One region of the Pectobacterium versatile genome, then DNA from elsewhere that is predicted to be linked to it. Evidence: predicted binding sites of a transcription regulator. Region 1 holds the regulator's gene; each other region holds the start of a gene.

The links. The regulator LexA, encoded in region 1, represses DNA repair genes until DNA is damaged. The targets are predictions, from matches to a motif close to TNCTGTATGTACATACAGNA.
Region 2: the regulator LexA is predicted to act here: its motif matches at 2,213-2,232, upstream of EIP93_RS09770 (DNA translocase FtsK 4TM domain-containing protein).
Region 3: the regulator LexA is predicted to act here: its motif matches at 1,373-1,392, upstream of uvrB (excinuclease ABC subunit UvrB).
Region 4: the regulator LexA is predicted to act here: its motif matches at 1,617-1,636, upstream of mutH (DNA mismatch repair endonuclease MutH).

What each region holds. Positions count from the first base shown of each region.
Region 1 is NZ_CP034276.1:712,766-716,262, forward strand. It holds gene plsB (glycerol-3-phosphate 1-O-acyltransferase PlsB) at 1-1,049, opposite strand, end outside; gene EIP93_RS03280 (diacylglycerol kinase) at 1,178-1,543, shown strand; gene lexA (transcriptional repressor LexA) at 1,654-2,262, shown strand; gene EIP93_RS03290 (CsbD family protein) at 2,725-2,934, shown strand; gene zur (zinc uptake transcriptional repressor Zur) at 2,990-3,497, opposite strand, start outside.
Region 2 is NZ_CP034276.1:2,142,920-2,146,416, forward strand. It holds gene trxB (thioredoxin-disulfide reductase) at 137-1,099, opposite strand; gene lrp (leucine-responsive transcriptional regulator Lrp) at 1,682-2,176, shown strand; gene EIP93_RS09770 (DNA translocase FtsK 4TM domain-containing protein) at 2,291-3,497, shown strand, end outside.
Region 3 is NZ_CP034276.1:1,953,553-1,957,049, forward strand. It holds gene EIP93_RS08845 (hypothetical protein) at 1-276, shown strand, start outside; gene EIP93_RS08850 (hypothetical protein) at 294-737, shown strand; gene uvrB (excinuclease ABC subunit UvrB) at 1,502-3,497, shown strand, end outside.
Region 4 is NZ_CP034276.1:1,156,261-1,159,757, reverse strand. It holds gene ptsP (phosphoenolpyruvate--protein phosphotransferase) at 1-632, opposite strand, end outside; gene rppH (RNA pyrophosphohydrolase) at 645-1,178, opposite strand; gene mutH (DNA mismatch repair endonuclease MutH) at 1,875-2,570, shown strand; gene EIP93_RS05290 (TerC family protein) at 3,054-3,497, shown strand, end outside.

The sequences.
Region 1 (3,497 bases):
GCACCAAGACGGCGGAAGATCGGTCCTGCTGGCCAGAAATTAAGGTTGATGCCTGCGGCGATGTGCGGCGGCACTAAACCTTGATGGTACAGGACGTAGGACAGTAGCAGATAATCCATGTGGCTGCGATGGCAGGGCACATAGACAATGCCGTGACCATCCTGCGCCAGTTGGCGAACGCGTTCGGCGTTGTGGACGTTAATCCCCTGATAAAGGCGGTTCCATGTCCAGCTTAATACGCGATCCGACAGACGCACGGCCTCGTAGGAGAAATCGGCGGCGATTTCTTCCATCAGCGCAATCGCATTCTGCTGCGCTTTCTCATGAGAAATCTTCTTACTGCGCGCCTCATCGTCGACGGCTTTCTTGATCGCTTTGGAATCCAGCAGCTTGTTAAATAGCTCCTGACGCACCGGCAAGCGCGGTCCAACCGCCGCCAAACGCTGGCGGGAGAAATGCATACGTGCGACACGCGCCAGTTTGTGGGCTATGGTTTTGTCAGTGCCGTGCTCGGTCGCCATATAGCGTAGCGACACCGGGCTGGAGAAGCGGACAAAACTGTCGCGGCCTAGCCACAGGACGGCGAAGAATTTCTCGATACCGTTGAGCAACCGCAGGTGTGGTGCGGCCTGAGAGTGGCCTTCCCGACCCGGAGAGCGCCCAAACATCACGGAAACCGGCACCATCTGTACGTCTAAATCTGGATTGGCACGATGCAGGTCCAGATAGTCGTGGAACAGCTTGACGGATTTCTGCTTGGGAACGTAATAGCGGAAGACGCGCGGCCCGTCATTAATAAAGACGTGGCTAGGAAGTTCGACGCCATTGAATTCGAACGATAGCGAAGGATCGGGTAGCCCCAATGCCAGGCATTTCGCACGTAGCGTCAAGAGATCCGCCTGAGAGTTATAAGGCAGAACATAGAGTATAGGACGTGAGGGATCTAACCCCAACTCGACCACTGGATCTGCGGGAATAACTTTGCTTTTTACCAGCAATTTCAGTGGGAGATTCAATAATTTATAGTAAATTTTACGCCAACCTGACATAACAACGTGGAGCCTCTTGTTAGCAATGCGCCGCAAGGATACCAGAAACTGCGCTGGAGATCTGTGGTGATGAGACAACGTAGGTGCGTTAAAATGCGAATTATTTAGCGTATAAATATGGAGGATAAATGAATAAAGCAACGGGGATGACCCGGATTATTAAGGCGACCGGTTATTCCTTTAAGGGGCTGAAGCAGGCGTGGCAGCATGAGGCTGCGTTTCGTCAGGAAACGATACTGACCCTTGTCGGCGTGATTATCGCGTGTTTACTGCCGGTTACGCTGGTTGAAAAACTGCTGCTGATTGGGTCTGTGGTACTGATTATGCTGTTTGAGTTGGCTAATAGCGCCATTGAAGCGGTCGTCGATCGCATTGGTCTTGAGCACCACGAATTATCCGGTCGAGCGAAAGATATTGGGTCGGCCGCTGTCTTTGTTGCCATCTTGTTAGCTGCTGTCGTCTGGGGCAGCATCCTCTGGCAACATTTTGCCTGACGGCGCGCATAAATGAGTAAAAGTCAGGGGCTTTGCCGATATCGTCATTCCCAATTGTGCCTTACCTGTATATACTCACAGCAAGACTGTATAAACAACCAGGGGGCGGAATGAAAGTATTAACAGCAAGGCAGCAGCAGGTTTATGACCTGATCCGCGATCATATTGCGCAAACCGGAATGCCGCCAACGCGTGCGGAAATTGCTCAACAACTGGGGTTTCGCTCTCCTAATGCGGCTGAAGAACATCTGAAAGCGCTGGCCCGTAAAGGCGTGATTGAAATTGTATCGGGCGCTTCTCGTGGTATTCGTCTACTGATGGAAGAAGAGACGGGTATTCCTCTGGTTGGTCGCGTGGCCGCAGGTGAACCTCTGCTGGCACAGGAACACATCGAGTGTCGCTATCAGGTTGACCCTGCGATGTTCAAACCTAGCGCTGATTTTTTGCTGCGGGTGAGCGGCATGTCAATGAAAAATATCGGTATTATGGATGGTGATTTGCTGGCCGTGCATAAAACAGAAGATGTGCGCAATGGTCAGATTGTCGTCGCGCGTATTGACGATGAAGTGACGGTGAAACGCTTGAAGAAGCAGGGTAATACGGTACACCTCCTCGCTGAAAATGAAGAGTTTGCCCCTATTGTTGTCGATCTGCGTCAGCAAAGTTTTTCGATAGAAGGCTTAGCGGTTGGCGTGATTCGTAACAGCGACTGGAGCTAACCATTCGCAGAGATGCACTGCTCGTCTATCTGGGTCAGTGCATCATGTTCTGTATTCATCGTTTAGCGTTCTAATCTGCTGGTCATATATATTTAGTTACATTTCGCGCGCATTTTCTACGATCCCCATTACCCTTCTGTTTTTTCACTGCTTTTTGCGGTGATTTTCCCTTTCTCAACGTTCATGTTAGTCACAGATTCCTAATTTTTTATATTAGGTGAAATATTCGACTATAATTTTTATCAAGGTAAGCATTTTTATCTTGATTGATCGTTTGCCGATTGATCATTAGCCATCACATGTAGATAGCCCGGTAATCAAGGGAGACAGTGGCGAAGAGCACCGTCATGGTTCACAGAGTTATGATGCTGCTTACTGAATAAATCTATTTATCTGAAACTGACGCATAAGTCGGTAGTCACGATTTTTTATGCGCAATTCACCTAAGGTACGGAGATTCTTATGAATAAAGACCAAGCCAGCGGTAACTGGAAACAGTTTAAAGGTAAAGCGAAAGAGCAATGGGGCAAATTAACGGATGACGATCTGACGGTCATCGAAGGTAAACGTGACCAACTTGTGGGGAGAATCCAGGAGCGTTACGGGTACGCAAAAGAAGCGGCAGAGAAAGAAGTGAAACACTGGGAAGAGCACCACAAATATCACTGGTAGCTATCACTGGTAACAAAGGTGATGTCTCTCCACAGAGAAAACGATAGCCCTTGGGCTATCGTTTTTTAATGGGAACAGTATGGTCGTGATCGCAATGATCCGGCTGTTTGCATGATGCAACTTCCTGACAGCCTCCGCACAACCCGTGTGCTTCCACTACGCTGTGACGCAGCGTAAACCCTGACTGCTGGGCCAGACTACGCAGCGTTTCTTCCACACCTTCTGTTTGACGTTCTGTGACTTGCCCGCAGCGGTCGCAGATGAAAAGGGCAGACGTGTGGCTGTGGTCTTCGATATGGTGACACAGCACGTAGCTGTTGTTTGATTCGACGCGATGAATAAAGCCTTGTTCCAGCAAAAAATCCAGCGCGCGATAGACAGTCGGCGGTTTCGCCTGAGGTTCTGAAACGCGTAGCAGGTCCAGCAGGTCATAAGCGCTGATAGCACCAGACTGCTGTGCCATAAGGCGTAAAACCTCTAACCGCTGTGGTGTGAGACGCACAGCGCGCTGCTGACAAATCTGTTCAGCCTGGGCAAGAAGTTTGTCCTGTTTGGTTGAATCC
Region 2 (3,497 bases), 1.4 Mb from region 1:
CATGTTACCGCGACAGAGACGCGCTGCAAACGAAAAGGAGAGGGGAAATGAGTGAGGCGATCAATTTTTGTGTTGCGGAAAGCAACCAGAAGGAAGAAAACGGAACGGCTATTGCCGTTCCGTTATGAGTACGCTCTTACTTGTTGACGGTCAGTCCGTCCAGGTAGCGTTCAGCATCCAGTGCCGCCATACAGCCGGTACCTGCGGAGGTAATAGCCTGACGGTAGATGTGATCCATGACGTCGCCTGCGGCAAAGACGCCAGGAATGCTGGTCTGTGTCGCGTTGCCGTGAATCCCGGACTGCACTTTGATATAACCGTTTTCCAGTTCCAACTGACCGCCAAATACGGCCGTGTTCGGGCTGTGGCCGATAGCGATAAACACGCCAGCCAGCTCCAGCTCTTCTGCGGCGTCGCTCTGCGTATCGCGGATACGAACGCCGGTTACACCCATGTCATCGCCCAGCACGTCGTCCAGCGTACGATTGGTATGCAGGATGATGTTGCCGTTTTTAACTTTGTCCATCAGGCGATCAATCAGAATCTTCTCTGAACGGAACGTCTCGCGACGGTGAATTAAATGCACTTCCGCAGCGATGTTAGACAAATACAAGGCTTCTTCTACCGCGGTATTCCCGCCGCCAACCACGGCGACTTTCTGGTTACGGTAGAAGAAACCGTCACAGGTTGCACAGGCAGAAACCCCTTTGCCTTTAAACGCCTCTTCAGATGGCAGGCCGAGATAACGTGCTGATGCCCCGGTGGCGATGATCAGTGCGTCACAGGTGTATTCGGCGCTATCACCGAATAAACGGAAGGGACGGTTCTGCAAATCAACACGTTCGATATGATCGAAGATCACTTCAGTATTGAATTTGGTCGCGTGCGCATGCATACGCTCCATTAACAGCGGGCCAGTTAAATCATCGGCATCACCCGGCCAATTTTCTACTTCGGTCGTGGTCGTCAACTGACCGCCTTTTTCCATACCAGTGATTAATACTGGCTGTAAATTCGCCCGTGCAGCATAAACAGCGGCAGTGTAGCCAGCCGGGCCTGAACCCAGAATCAATAACTTGTGATGTTTAACAGTACCCATGCTTTCCTCATTTCATGACGGCGGATAAGGTTCATATGAACGGTCTCTACGACAAACACGTTTCTTTACTATGAACAGTCTCTACCACGGACAATGCGAATGATTGTAAGGAAATTACAAGAGTAAAAAAAGTATGCAGAAAAGTTGCTGGCTATTTGTTTAATCGTTAATGACGATGGTGACGACAAATCGCTGAAAAATCAGCCACATTCATAAGTAAAATGATTGAAGTCACCTCGGCGAAGGGCTCTAGCTTATCCAATCTGGCAGTTTCTTCTGATTTTCGTTGTTTTGCTTTGACAATCGGCTGTGCATTTGCGAAAACATCTGGGTAAGAGGAAATTTTTTGTATGTGAACAGTTAAAAGCTCGGCTTTTTATTCGTTTTTGCGCAGGTAGGCCTTTGGGCCACGGATATGACGTGATGGTCTTCTTCGCGGGTAAGCAATACGTGGGGCGAGAACGAGAAGTTAATGACTGTTGATATACAAAATAGGCAGCGTGTCTTCTTTAAGGGTAGCTCTGATACATGAGGTCTATCGGGGTAAAGCGGGGCAGGGAAAAGTGAAGAGAGACAATAATAATGGTAGACACTAAAAAACGGCCAGGAAAAGATCTCGATCGTATTGATCGTAACATCCTGAACGAATTGCAAAAAGATGGGCGTATTTCCAATGTCGAGCTTTCCAAACGTGTTGGGCTTTCGCCAACGCCTTGTCTGGAACGTGTGCGTCGTCTGGAAAGACAGGGTTTTATTAATGGCTACACAGCGCTGCTAAACCCGCATTATCTGGATGCGTCACTGCTGGTTTTTGTTGAAATAACGCTAAACCGCGGTGCGCCTGATGTGTTTGAACAGTTTAACTCTGCGGTGCAGAAGCTGGAAGAAATTCAGGAATGTCATCTGGTTTCCGGTGATTTTGACTACCTGTTGAAAACACGCGTGCCGGACATGTCTGCTTATCGTAAACTCCTGGGCGAAACGCTGCTGCGTTTGCCGGGCGTAAACGACACCCGTACTTACGTGGTGATGGAAGAAGTGAAGCAAAGCAACCGTCTGGTCATTAAGACCCGGTAAACGTGTGGGTGCAAAACCCGATAAATTCAGCTACACTCCTGTGAATTTATACAGTCCCAGCGCCGGGTTTTCTCGGCGCTTTGTCATAAACCTTACAGGCCCCTGGAGAGACTCTTGAGCCAGGAATATACAGAAGATAAAGACGTTACCCTGAAGAAACTCAGCGGAACGCGTCGCTTGCTTGAAGCGATTTTAATCGTTGTGGCACTTTTTGCGGTTTATCTCGGTGTCGCACTACTCAGTTTCAGCCCCTCCGATCCTAGTTGGTCACAAACCGCTTGGCATGAACCTATCCACAACTTTGGTGGTGTGGCGGGTGCCTGGTTGGCGGATACGCTGTTCTTTATTTTTGGCGTTCTGGCCTATGCCATTCCACCGATTATGTTATCCCTGTGCTGGGCGGCTTTCCGTCAGCGTGATAACCAACAATCTATTGAATATTTTACCTTTTCACTTCGCCTGATTGGGACATTGGCGCTGATCCTGACCTCTTGCGGTTTGGCTGCGCTGAATATTGACGATCTCTACTATTTTGCTTCCGGTGGTGTTTTGGGAAGCCTGTTGAGCAGCTCAATGATCCCGCGTTTCAACAGCATGGGTGCAACGCTGATTCTGCTGTGCGTGTGGGGGGCAGGGTTAACGCTGTTTACCGGCTGGTCATGGTTAACGATCGCTGAAAAAATTGGCGCGGGGGTGTTGGGTTGTCTGACGTTTATGTCAAACCGTTCGCGCCGCGACGAGGACTATCGTGAAGAAAACGATAGTGAAGAGGATGAACGTGATGTGCTTAACCTGCGCCACGATGAGGCCTCAGGTGAGGCAATAACACAACAGCGTGATGACGATGATGTTCTGTTTTCTGCGCCTTCTGTTGCTGATGCGGCAAACGACACGGCGGCAGACAATCAGATAGAAGTGTCATCACCGTTAGCGGAGAACGCACCGACAGCGACACAACCGATCCTTTCCGCAGAAACGCCAGTGGCAGGGTCAACATTGTCTGGTGTGGCAGTGTCTGATTCCGCATTACCAGTAGCAGCATTCTCTGGTTCATCGTCTGGCATTGTGCCACCCGTTACCCCATCCGCGATTGATTCGACGCCGTCGCTAAATCCGCCGCTGTATTCGTTTGAAGTCCCTGAAACGCCAGCGACAATGCCAGAGATTGCAACCTCGCCTGAACTCCATAGCAGTGTGTATGCACCTTACGGAAATAGTTACGGAGAGAGTGCCGTACCACCGATTGTCTCGGCACCTGTGGTTCAACCTTTTGCTGAGCCGCCACAACCTGCACGCGATACGGATTTCAATACGAACAGCA
Region 3 (3,497 bases), 1.2 Mb from region 1:
AAAGGCGCGCCGCGTATCTCGACAAATTATCGGTTTGTTTACTATCCACCACAGGGATCGGCATCGGAAGTGATCGCGGTGTATTTTGAAGACACCACGGATGTTACCTCGTTGAGAGACTACCTTATTTCCATCGGTTGTACCCTTGATAGGACGGAAGTAAATGTCGAAAACTGGCTAAGTAAGGATAAGACCAAAGCAATAACGATTTTTGTCGACCCAGAGGGAAAAACAGTGGATTTGGAAATTCGATTGCCGCCACCGTGGTGGTGGTGATGAACTGGGAGACATGAGTGCTTTTGGGGGAAGAAATGGCGAGGCTATATCGATTACTGTGCGACTTGGGCATCGCTTGTTGCGTGGCGGCGGGATTGTTGTGGTGGTTGTTTTCAGGCTTCGATCTTGAAAGTAAACATTACACTATGGAAGACAAAGCTCTCTACGAAGAGCTTACTGACGATATCGTCAAAGGTGTACCTCGTATATCGGCGGTTTATCAGTTTGTGAACGCACCTCAAGAGGGCCCAGCATCGGAAGTGAGCGCAGTATATTTTGAAAACACCGCGGATATTGACTCATTGAGAGACTACCTTATTTCCATCGGCTGCACCCTTGAGAAGGTGGAGGGAAACGGCGAAGAATGGCTGAGCAAGGATAAAACAAAAACGGTAGTGATTTTTGTCGACGCTAAGGGAAAAAGGGTTGGTATGGAGGTTGTACTGCCAAGACAACTGTGATGGTGACTGTTGGCAAACCTTCGTCTGCGTTTAATCAAGCAACGGTTTTTGTTGTTTTTTACCGCCATCTGTTTCATGAGTGTAAAACCTACATTTTCATGCCGATTAATAGCTAAAACCTTCTTGAATTTTCCCCTAACTCCCCGCTATGCCTGAATTGTTGCGATTTAGCCCTCTACTGTTTTTAGTCTTTTTCCGTCTAATACTTATGCGATAAATCACAGAAAGAGTGTGAAGAAAATCCATATCAGGGGGGATTGCGAATGAAGCGGGTATTTCTCTAACTCAGTGCTGATGCGGGGTTGTGGGAGTTATCCACCATTTCTGTGGATAACTATGTGAATTATGGATAGACAACACAGCCTAACCGAGAGCTGGCGCGGCCTGTCGCCAGGTTGACGTTATTCTCCACGGTTTTGTTAAACTATTTATTATCATGTACTTAATTAAAATCAAGCGTCTTGAACATCAATGGGGCGTAGTTGCATAAATTAGCGTCACCGGCCATCTCCGGATGTTACATTTTTACCAAATCTGGGGATAAATCACGATGATTTTATCTGGTAGATTGAAGATGGATGTGCTAGCAAATTCATTTGTCGATTAATCATCCAATCCAGCGATAATTCCCTTGATGCTGTTTTTATATCCAGTATCATTGCGGTGGCGAATTTCATCATTGGCATTCAGAATAAAGTTCTGAGCATCCACCCACGAACCTCGCATTGAGCGATGGGTAATAACGATAAGTAGCGTGCTTAACGATGAGTAAAGTATTTACACTGAATTCCGACTTTAAACCGGCAGGCGATCAGCCTGAGGCTATTCGTCGTTTAAAAGAGGGTCTGGAAGACGGGTTAGCGCACCAAACGCTGCTCGGGGTAACGGGCTCAGGTAAGACGTTCACGATCGCCAATGTGATTGCCGACCTCAATCGGCCGACGATGATGCTGGCACCAAATAAAACGCTGGCAGCCCAGCTGTACGGCGAAATGAAAGAATTCTTTCCCGATAATGCCGTCGAGTACTTTGTGTCGTATTACGACTATTATCAGCCAGAGGCCTACGTTCCCAGCTCGGATACCTTTATTGAAAAAGATGCGTCGGTTAACGAACATATCGAACAGATGCGCCTTTCCGCGACAAAAGCGCTGCTGGAGCGGCGCGATGTCATCGTCGTGGCCTCGGTATCCGCGATCTATGGTCTGGGCGATCCCGATCTCTATCTGAAAATGATGCTGCATCTGACGCAAGGGATGCTGATTGACCAGCGGGCTATTTTGCGGCGTCTGGCCGAATTGCAGTATGCCCGTAACGATCAGGCGTTTCAGCGCGGTACGTTCCGCGTGCGCGGTGAGGTGATCGATATCTTCCCTGCGGAATCTGATGAAATCGCGCTGCGCGTTGAACTGTTCGATGAAGAAGTGGAGCGGTTGTCGCTGTTTGACCCGCTGACGGGCCATGTTCTCCAAACGGTGCCGCGCTATACCATCTATCCCAAAACGCACTACGTCACGCCGCGTGAGCGTATTTTGCAGGCGATGGAAGACATCAAGGTTGAACTGGCCGACCGTAAAAAGGTGCTGCTGGCTAATGACAAACTGGTGGAAGAGCAGCGGTTGAGTCAGCGCACCCAGTTTGATCTGGAAATGATGAACGAACTGGGTTACTGCTCCGGTATCGAAAACTACTCACGCTACCTTTCCGGTCGTGGCCCCGGCGAGCCGCCACCGACGCTGTTTGACTATTTGCCTGCGGACGGGCTGCTGGTCATTGATGAATCCCACGTCACCGTGCCTCAGATTGGCGGTATGTATCGCGGCGACCGCGCGCGTAAAGAAACGCTGGTCGAATACGGTTTCCGGCTGCCTTCAGCGCTGGATAACCGACCGATGAAATTTGAAGAGTTTGAAGCACTTGCTCCACAGACGATCTACGTGTCTGCGACGCCGGGTAACTATGAACTGGAAAAATCGGGCGGTGATGTGATCGATCAGGTAGTGCGCCCCACTGGGTTGCTCGATCCGATCATCGAAGTACGGCCTGTTGGGACACAGGTGGATGACCTGCTTTCCGAAATTCGTCTGCGTGCCGCGATTAATGAGCGGGTACTGGTGACCACGCTGACCAAACGCATGGCGGAAGACCTGACGGAATATCTGGAAGAACACGGCGAGCGGGTACGTTATCTGCACTCGGATATCGACACCGTCGAGCGCGTGGAAATCATTCGTGATTTACGTCTTGGCGAGTTCGACGTACTGGTAGGTATCAACCTGCTGCGTGAAGGGCTGGATATGCCTGAAGTGTCGCTGGTGGCGATTCTGGATGCCGATAAAGAAGGCTTCCTGCGCTCTGAACGTTCCCTGATCCAGACGATTGGGCGTGCGGCACGTAACCTGCGTGGCAAAGCCATTCTCTACGGCGACCGGATTACGGCATCGATGGCGAAAGCGATTGGTGAAACGGAGCGTCGCCGCGAGAAGCAGGAAGCCTACAACACCGAGCACGGCATTGTGCCGCAGGGCATCAATAAGAAGATCTCCGATATCCTGCAACTCGGTAAGCCGACGAACAAAGGCAAAGGGCGTGGCAGTCGTAAAGCGGCAGAGCCAGCAGCACGTTATGAACTCATGACGCCGAAGGCACTGGAGCTGAAAATTCGCGAGCTGGAAAGCAAGATGTTGACGCACGCGCAGAACCTTGAATTTGAAGAGGCGGCCGCTCTGCGCGATGAAGTACACGCACTGCGCGCACAAT
Region 4 (3,497 bases), 440 kb from region 1:
CGAGAACGCTCGCGCTCACTGTCCAGACTCGACGCGGGGAAAACCTGTTCCAGAGAAGGTTGGGTACAATCCTGCCAGCCGGGGGCAATCGCCACACCCGGTGCAGCCACCAGCGCCTTAACGCGCGTTTGGCGGTATTGACCGAAGAGCGTTTTTATCTGCGAAAGGGAGAGAATAGCGGCCATCTGCGTGGCCAGCGTCACCATGAACGATTCTTCGTTCTTATCAAACTGACGATGTTCACGCTGTTGTACCACCAGCACGCCCAGCAGGTGGCGACGGTAGATAATGGGAACACCAAGAAAAGATCGGAAATGTTGCTCTTTCACGGCGGGGATATATTTGAAACTAGGATGTGCACGAGCATCGGCCAGATTGATGGGCTCAGCACGTTGCCCGACCAGCCCGACAATGCCTTGCCCAAACGCCAGCGTAACCGTGCGCCCGCGCGGTTTTTTCAACCCGCGCGTTGCCATCAGGTAATAACATTGACGATCGTGATCGGCCAGATAAATGGAACAGACTTCCGTGTCCATAGCCTGACAGGTCTCATTGACCAGAATGTCCAGCGCATCACTAAGGCGGGCCGTTGCCGCAACGTTTTCGACAATTTCTCGCAAGCGCGTGAGCATAATGTGCCTGAATTACCCTCTTTTTCGCCGAGGACCGGATGGCGTAACCACCCGAGCCGCAACACTCTCCTGAAGCAGTATCACCGGGTTGATAAATTCCTTCATCACGCGACGATACACATCTCGCTTAAAAGAGACGACCTGACGTACCGGATACCAGTAACTCACCCAGCGCCAGCCATCAAATTCCGGCGTGCCGCTGCTCTGCATATTGATATCCGACTCATTACACATCAACTGTAGCAAAAACCATTTCTGCTTTTGGCCGATACAGACCGGTTTTGTATCCCAACGCACCAAACGCTTTGGTAATTTATAGCGTAACCAGTTACGGGTAGATGCCAATACGCGCACATCCTTTTTTCTTAACCCGACTTCTTCAAACAGTTCGCGGTACATCGCCTGCTCAGCACTTTCACCGGGATTAATCCCCCCCTGCGGAAACTGCCAGGAGTGCTGACCATAGCGCCGGGCCCACATCACCTGCCCCTGCCGATTACAAATTACAATACCAACGTTTGGGCGGTAGCCATCATCATCGATCACCGGACTACCTCGATAAACATCAATGCAAAGATGACCTGATTGTTTCACACTCCCGTCAGGCGGTAAACCACTGCTTAGAAAGCATGTGATACGAATAAAAGTAAGATAACCCACAGATAAGATCAAAGTTATAAACATGTGAAGACCAGAATCGGTAATTTATTCACTTTTTCTGTGGACATCTTTGTGCAGAACCCATGAAGAAGTGAGTAAAACTCATTTTTCATGAAGAAAAAATATTAATGCGAATTAAAAAATAGTGCTTTTTATTCATAAAATTACAAACCCTTTTACTTGAAATGGCGACCCCTTATTTTTTGTTCAAATGGCGTACAACGCAAGATTGGCGAAAGATCGCACTATGCCGATTTTATCCACAGGGAATGCCTCAAAGTCAGGCAATAAATAGGCAAAAACAGCAAAAAGGCCGGGCGTCAAGGCTGTAAATCGAACCAGTAATTCATGTTTATGTGGGTTATCCAAGAAATCTGTGGATAACCTAGTGTAAGATCCTGTTTATTGTCGGTGGCTATACGTGCACAGTTTGCAAAACGGTGTTAAGTGATCGCCATCACACTAAAAAAAAGCGCTACGAATCATGCTATTATTGTTTTTCTCCACAGACCTCCAGGCTGTGCATTGGTATTCTCCACGTATTGTATTTTTTTTGAGCGGAAAAACATCGAGCTATACGCTATGAATTCACCCACGGTTCACACGACTGCGCCACCAAGTGAGCACACGTTGCTGGAGCGCGCGCAATCCCTCGCGGGTTATAATCTCGCGGAATTAGCGGACATCGCTCGCCTGCCCCTTCCTGCCAACCTGAAACGTGATAAAGGCTGGATTGGTATCTTGCTGGAGCGTTTTCTGGGTGCAAGCGCAGGCAGCAAGCCCGAGCAGGATTTCCCCGACATCGGCGTTGAGCTAAAAACCATTCCTATTGATGAACAGGGTAAACCGCTGGAAACCACGTTCGTCTGCGTCGCACCGTTAACAGGCAACAGCGGTGTGACATGGGAAAGCAGCCACGTACGACACAAGCTCGCGCGGGTACTGTGGATTCCGGTAGAAGGCTCGCGGCACATTCCGCTGGGGGAACGCCGTATTGGCACCCCGCTGATCTGGAGCCCCAATGAAGAAGAAGAGGAACAACTGCGCTGCGATTGGGAAGAGTTGATGGATTTGATCGTGCTTGGTCGGGTAGAAAGCATCACGGCCCGACACGGTGAAGTACTACAGTTACGCCCCAAAGCGGCAAATAGCCGGGCATTAACCGAGGCAATTGGCGAATTCGGTCAACCGATTCTGACCTTACCGCGCGGGTTCTACCTGAAAAAAACCTTTACCGCACCGCTACTGGCCCGCCACTTTATGCAGCTCAGCAGCTGAATTTCATTAGCGCAATGTTCTATTAGCACGATGCTTCGTCAGTGCCTCACTTCATCGTACACTAGCCTTATACGCCGCACTCGATTACGCAGCAATCGTGCGACAAGGGAATCCGATCTGGGAAAAGCCTGACTCCGCCCCAGAACAAAAGGGATGCCAGCACACGGCCGCAATGCGAAGTATGACAGTTATGTACTCTAAATAATTCGAGTTTCAGGAAGGCGGCAAGTGAGGGAATCCCGATGAGCTTACTCAAGTAAGTGATTCGGGTGACTGACAAACCTGCCTTTAGCAGGTTTGAACGCTGCTTGCAGCGGCCCCAACGGGGCGAGGCACACGCCAGTGTGCCGAGTAGCGCAGCCAACGCACATGCAACTTGAAGTATGACGAGTATATTTTCACGACATCACACTTTCGCTTGCCTACGCACTAAGCTGGCAGAGTATAATATCGTTTACGTTTCGTTTAAGGTGTATTGAAATAATGTTTGATTGGATTGTTGATCCGAACGCTTGGTTAGCGTTGGGAACGCTGACTATTCTGGAAATCGTTCTTGGGATCGATAACATTATTTTCCTGTCTCTGGTTGTCGCCAAACTGCCTAAAGCACAGCAAAACACAGCTCGCCGCATCGGGCTGATGGGTGCGATGTTAATGCGTTTGGGACTGCTCGCTTCTATTGCCTGGGTTATGCGTCTGACCGACCCGCTGTTTACCGTCGCAGGCAATGAAATCTCCACTCGTGACCTGATCCTGCTCTTAGGGGGACTCTTCCTGATCTGGAAGTCGAGTATGGAAATTCACGAAACCGTCGAAGGTGGTTCAGAAGAACAGACTTCCAAGGTGTACTCTTTCTTTGGCGCGATTGTGCAGATCATGCTGTTGGATATTATCTTCAGCCTGGACTCGGTTATCACCGCCGTCGGC